Regions from separate parts of the Bacillus sp. FSL H8-0534 genome, predicted to be linked through region 3. Evidence: riboswitches for the same ligand, from Rfam matches in the RefSeq annotation. Region 3 holds a riboswitch; each other region holds the start of a gene.
The links. A riboswitch is a leader RNA that binds a small molecule or an ion and turns the genes downstream of it on or off. The one in region 3 is predicted to bind S-adenosylmethionine.
Positions count from the first base shown of each region.

Region 1: another riboswitch for S-adenosylmethionine. It lies ahead of MHH71_RS08460 (YezD family protein); the one in region 3 lies ahead of MHH71_RS22225 (methionine biosynthesis PLP-dependent protein).
Region 2: another riboswitch for S-adenosylmethionine. It lies ahead of MHH71_RS14925 (peptide ABC transporter substrate-binding protein); the one in region 3 lies ahead of MHH71_RS22225 (methionine biosynthesis PLP-dependent protein).

Region 1 covers NZ_JBBOUC010000001.1:1,608,608-1,610,811, reverse strand. Annotated here, with positions in the region: gene lysA (diaminopimelate decarboxylase) at 1-601, shown strand, start outside; SAM riboswitch class I at 708-816, shown strand; gene MHH71_RS08460 (YezD family protein) at 886-1,029, shown strand; gene MHH71_RS08455 (phosphoadenylyl-sulfate reductase) at 1,115-1,819, shown strand; gene sat (sulfate adenylyltransferase) at 1,865-2,204, shown strand, end outside.
Region 2 covers NZ_JBBOUC010000001.1:2,926,087-2,928,290, forward strand. Annotated here, with positions in the region: gene proC (pyrroline-5-carboxylate reductase) at 1-803, shown strand, start outside; partial or broken gene MHH71_RS14920 (aldo/keto reductase) at 830-981, shown strand; SAM riboswitch class I at 1,177-1,281, shown strand; gene MHH71_RS14925 (peptide ABC transporter substrate-binding protein) at 1,425-2,204, shown strand, end outside.
Region 3 covers NZ_JBBOUC010000001.1:4,372,133-4,374,336, forward strand. Annotated here, with positions in the region: gene MHH71_RS22225 (methionine biosynthesis PLP-dependent protein) at 1-873, opposite strand, end outside; SAM riboswitch class I at 944-1,056, opposite strand; SAM riboswitch class I at 1,259-1,369, shown strand; gene MHH71_RS22230 (bifunctional homocysteine S-methyltransferase/methylenetetrahydrofolate reductase) at 1,440-2,204, shown strand, end outside.

The DNA.
Region 1 (2,204 bases), 2.8 Mb from region 3:
TGTAACGGTGTTAAATGTTGGTGGAGGTTTTGGTATTCGTTATACGGAAGCTGATAGACCACTTACCCTTGAAACATATGTGCATGCTGTAACAGATGCAGTGAGAGAACAATTTACAAGAAATAATTATCCACTTCCTGAAATATGGATTGAACCAGGTCGTAGTATTGTTGGGGATGCAGGAACAACAATTTATACAGTAGGAGCTGTAAAAGATATCCCTGGCATTCGTAAATATGTGTCAGTCGATGGGGGAATGACAGATAATTTAAGACCAGCTTTATATGGAGCTCGTTATGAGGCGATGCTAGCAAATCGAGGGAAAGAAGAGGCTGAAGAAGTTGTTTCAATTGCTGGAAAGTGTTGTGAGAGTGGAGATATGCTTATTTGGGATATAGAACTGCCGCAAGTTGCTACAGCAGATTTGTTAGCGATCTCTTGTACAGGAGCATATGGATATTCTATGGCTAATAATTATAATCGTATTCGCAGACCGGCTGTAGTATTTGCAAAAGGTGGGGCATCACAAATTGTTGTTGAACGTGAAACATATGAAAATATAATTGGGAACGATCGCATACGTATAAAAGAGCTTGTGTAATGATAAAAGGAGTTGTTCAAATAGAGCAACCCCTTTTTAAAAATATAAAATATATCGGAAAACTAGGATTGAAAAAAATCAGAATTATGATAAAATACAAATACAAAGCTTATCAAGAGAAGCGGAGGGAACTGGCCCTACGAAGCTCAGCAACCTGCTTATAAGAAGCAAGGTGCTAAGTCCAGCAAAATGGCATCCATTTTGAAAGATAAGGTAAATATATTACCGAACAGTCTTTTCGAAATGGAAAAGATTTTTTTTATGAATAAAAAGGGGGGCTGTTCGTGGGAGTGCGTGGACATTTTGACGAAGTAGCTGAGAAAATTCAAACGATGCTTGCGGATATGAAATATGGTTCTATTACAATTGTTGTGCAAGATGGAAAAGTGATTCAGCTTGAAAAAAGTGAAAAGGTACGCTTAAAGTAAAAAGCGCTGACTAGAAAAACTAGAGGCGGTTTTAATCTATTTTATTAGGTTAAAACCGTCTTTTTGCGTTACAGGGGGGGAGAACATGCTGACGTATGAAACGTGGAAAGAGGATTTCGTTTCTTTTTTTGAGAAAGATGAAACAAAAGGAGCGTTACAAGTATTAGAGTGGGCCTATAAACATTATGAAAATGAAATTGTATACGCATGTAGCTTTGGTGTAGAGGGGATGGTGTTGTTACATCTTATAAACCAAGTAAATCCATCTGCAAAAGTTGTATTTTTAGATACAAACGTTCATTTTCAAGAAACATACGATTTAATTAAACGGGTGCGCGAAAGGTTTCCGGATCTTGAAATTATTGAAAAGCAACCCTTGCTAACACTTGAGGAGCAAGCAAAAAAGCATGGGGATCGTTTGTGGGAACATAATCCGAATCTTTGTTGTAAATTAAGGAAAATTTTATCACTTGAAGAATCTTTATCGAATGGAAAAGCGTGGATATCAGGGCTAAGAAGGGAACAATCTGAAACGCGTAAACATACAAGGTTTATAAATCAGGATCACCGCTTCCAATCTATTAAAATTTGTCCGCTTATTCATTGGACGTGGAAGGAAGTGTGGCGTTATGTATATAAGCATGATTTGCCTTATAATCCATTGCACGACATGGGTTACCCAAGTATAGGGTGTGAAAAATGTACGTTACCTGTGGGAGAGGGGCGAGATTCAAGGGATGGACGATGGGCTGGAAAGATGAAAACGGAATGTGGCCTTCATGATCAATAAGGACATGGTTGATTTTAAATATATGTGAAAGAGGCGGACAGGGGAATGAGTAAAACCAAAATATTAGTAAATCGTATTGATGAAACATATGAAATAAAGGGGATTACAAAAGAAATTGAATTGGACAAAATTGCTTTAAGTGATTTAGAGCTTATTGCAATAGGTGGTTATAGCCCGCTTACTGGATTTTTAGGGAAGAAAGATTATCAATCTGTTATAGAAAACATGCGTTTAGTAAGTGGTGATGTATGGAGTATACCTATTACACTACCAATAACAGAAGAGAAGGCGAAGCAATTAAAAATTGGTGAAGAGGTTCGTCTTGTCAAAGAAAGGACCACATATGGTGTGATTCAAATAGAAGATATTTTTACACCGGATAAAG
Region 2 (2,204 bases), 1.4 Mb from region 3:
TGCTAAAGAAACATAGAATTTTATTTATTGGTGCTGGCCGTATGGCAGAAGCAATCTTTGCTGGACTTCTCAAAACAAGTAACGAACACATTGAAAAAATTATCGTATCCAATCGGAGTAACATAGAAAAGCTTAAACAATTAGAGAAAAAATATAATACCTCCATTACGAGTGATTGGACTCAACATATCAAAACTGTTGATACCATTGTTTTGGCGATGCCACCAGCTGCACATGAACAATTATTAGCAGCGTTATCTCCTCTTCTAACCAATCAATTTGTTGTAACGGTTGCTGCCGGGATTGGTCCATCTTACTTAGAAGAAAAACTTCCTCAAGGTACACCTGTTGCCTGGATTATGCCAAATACAGCTGCGACAATTGGAAAGTCTATTTCTCTATATACAATGGGACAGTTCGTAAATGCTGAACATCAAGAAACTTTACAACTACTCTTAAAGGGGATTGGTACAGCACAGCTATGCACGGAAGAAGAAGTTCATCAGCTGACCGCTGTTACTGGAAGTGCACCTGCCTTCCTTTACCATTTTGCTGAAGGTTTAATTGAAACAACAAAAAGCTATGGAATCGATGAAGCAACAGCAAAACATCTTGTTATCCAAATGATTGCTGGTTCTGCTGCTATGCTTGAGCAAGAACAAGATCCAGCTATGCTTCGTGAACAAGTGACAACACCAGGTGGTTCAACTGCAGAAGGTTTAAAAGTTCTATATGAAAATAATTTTTCGAAGATTATTTATCAAGCAATTGAAGCAACCAATAAAAAAGCTAGAGGGAATTAATATGAAATTCACAAGCTTACACAACATTACATAACGGTGTAAACGCCTTGGTTTGGCTTAGGTGTTTTTTAAAGTTGAAGATGGCACAGAAGTAATTGATTCTGTAAAAGCAGCTATTAAAAATGGATACCGCAGCATCGATACAGCGGCAATATACAAAAATGAAGATGGCGTTGGTCCAGACCCTGATAATTTTGATTTTTAAAAACGAGAGTCACTGTGCAATTGCACAGTGCTCTTTCTTTTTATATCCCTATTTAATAGACTGAAAATTTAAACCATATTCCATTTCATTGACAGTTCATTTATCCGGGTGTAAGATTTTGAATAATCAAAGAAACAAAAAAATTAATACAAATTACTATGTTTACTCATTGTATCAAGAGAGGTGGAGGGACTGGCCCTTTGAAACCTCGGCAACAGGTTCACTTTGAATACTGTGCCACTTCCTGCAAGCATTATGCTTGAAAGATAGAATGAGGGACTTCGTTTATATACAGGCACATGCCTTGTAAACAAAAATCCCTCTTTCTCGATAAGAAAAGAGGGATTTTTTCTTTCCCTCAAAGTTGTTCATTAACTATTTTTTTAATACCCAAACAATTTAGGGAGGAATTTTACATGAAAAAGAAATTTGTACCTGCTGTCGCATCTGTTTTAGGAGCAAGTATTTTATTAACAGGATGCGGTAACTATAAAGACGATGCAAGCGGAGCAAAAGCAAAAGATAAAGCACCTGATAAACAAGTATTGAACTTAGCTGCTGGTACAGAAATCCGCACAATGGATACTGCACGCGCTACAGATACTGACTCTGGTCAAGTAATGAGAAACGTATTTGAAGGTCTATATAACCTTGGTGAAGGAAACAAACCTGTGCCTGGTGTTGCAAAGTCTCATGAAGTGAGTCCGGATAAAACAAAATATACATTCCATTTACGAGATTCCAAATGGTCAAATGGTACACCCGTAACAGCGAAGGACTTCGTCTTTGCTTGGCAACGTGCAGTTGATTCAGCAACAGCTTCTGAATATGCCTTTTTATTCTTTGATATAAAAAATGCAAAAAAGATTAATAGTAAAGAGCTTTCGGCTGATCAACTTGGTGTAAAAGCAATCGACGACCACACTTTTGAAGTTGAATTAGAGCGTCCAGTTCCATACTTCATTAGCTTAACGGCATTCCCAACATTTTTACCGATTAATGAAGAATTCTTTAAATCACAAGGTGATAAATATGCATTAGAAGATAATAAGCTTATCTATAATGGAGCCTTTACATTAAGTGATTGGAAACATGAACAAAGCTTTAAGTTTAAGAAAAATACCAACTATTGGGATAAGGATAATGTGAAACTTGAAGAAATTAATTTTAATATCGTCAAAGATCATTCAACAGCC
Region 3 (2,204 bases):
CCATTTTTCATCGCGAAGACGAAATGAAATCATACCGCCCCTTCCTGGATAAAAAACATCGGTTACACCATTCTCCCCATTTAAATAAGAAACGATTTTTTTTGCGTTTTCTTCATGTTGTTTCATACGAAGAGCCAATGTTTTCATACCACGAATTAATAACCACGAATCAAATGGACTTAATACAGCACCAGAAGCGTTATGATAGTGGGCAAGTGCTTCGCAAAGTGTCTGACCTTTTGCAACGACAAGGCCGCTTAGTACATCGTTATGTCCACCTAAATACTTTGTTGCGCTGTGAAGGACAATATCTGCGCCTTCTGTTAATGGTTGTTGTATATAAGGAGTGTAGAAAGTATTATCGACAATTAGAAGTAGGCCGTGCCGTTTTGCGACAGTTGCGACAGCTGCAATATCAGTGACTTGCATTAATGGATTGGTCGGTGTTTCGATAAAAATAGCCTTTGTTTGAGAAGTGACAGCTTGTTCTATTTGTTTAATAGATTGTGTATCTACGTATCTACATCGAATATTCCACTTTTCCTCATGTTCCGAAAATAAGCGGTAGGTCCCTCCGTATAAATCTTCTGATACGATAAGTTCATCTCCAGAACGGAATAAGGAAAGAATAAGAAGAACAGCTGCCATTCCAGAACTACAGGCATAGCCTTGTTCACCTTCTTCTAAATCAGCAATTGCGCGTTCTAAAAGACCACGTGTTGGATTTCCTGTTCGTGAATAATCAAAGCCTGTTGACTTTCCAATTCCTTCATGACGATAAGCTGTTGAAAAGTAAACAGGGGGATTAACTGTTCCTGTTGTAGTTTCGCTTCGATTTCCGATTTGTGCTAGTTTTGTTTCGATTGTTGACATGTGAAATTCCTCCTTTATAAAAATAAAAAAAGCCTTCTAAGAAGAAGGCTTTCATGCGAATATAGTCTTCTTCTTATCTGTCAAATCTTTTCACAATTTGCTGGAATTAGCACCTTATTAACGAACGTGTTAATGGTTGCTGAGGTGTCATAGGGCCAGTCCCTCTACCTCTCTAGATAAGAATATTTTGTATGAAATTTTATTATGGTTTTAACTTTACAACAAAAGATAATTGAATTGCAACTTTATTTTAAACAATTTTCATTTTTCTGCTAATTCAATTGACTTTTAGTCTATCCCATGCTAAATTTATGAGAAAATTAACAAAGATTGTTAAAAGGTACACGTATTTCCTTTTAAAACATAGATGAATAATAAAGACAAACTCTTATTGAGAGCGGTGGAGGGAAAGGCCCTGTGAAACCCGGCAACCTTCAAACGAAATGTTTGAAACGGTGCTAATACCTGCAAAACAATTTGTTTTGCATGATAAGAGGAGGATTGATGATGTCCCCCTCTTCAAGATGAAGAGGGGGTTTTTATATTGATAGAAAAGAGGGAGACAAGTGAAAATTCTAGATTTAGTATCAAAAGGAATTGTTATCGGTGATGGCGCAATTGGTACGTTATTACATTCTCATGGTTTGCAAAGTAGTTTTGAAGAATTAAACTTATCTGATCCAGATCTTATTATATCTATTCATAAACAATATGTAGCTGCTGGGGCAGATATTATTCAAACAAATACATATGGTGCAAATGAAGCAAAATTACGCATGTATGGTTTGGAAAATCAGGTCACCCAAATTAATAAAGCAGCGGTTAAACTTGCAAAAGCAGCCGTAACAGATAAGAACGCCATTTTAGGGACCATCGGTGGGATGAAGCATATCGGGGCCGTTACAACGACTGATATGGAACGAGAGTTTATGCTACTTGAGCAAGCGGGAGCATTATTAGAAGAAAAGGTTGACGGATTATTATTAGAAACATTTTATGATGAGTTCGAATTGTTACATGCAGTGAAAGTATTGCGAAAACAAACAGATATTCCAATTATTGCACAGCTAGCGCTTCATGAAGCGGGCGCAACGCAAAATGGAAATGATGTAAATGGAATATTAACGCAGCTTTTAGATTACGGTGCAAATGTAGTCGGTTTAAACTGTCAGTTAGGACCGCTTCATATGACGGAAGCTTTTAAAATGATATCGATTCCTAAAAATGGTTATTTGTCGGCTTATCCAAATGCAGGCCTTCCAAACTATGTAGAAGGACGTTACGTATATGAAGGAAGCCCTGCTTATTTTGAAGAGATGACACCGAAATTT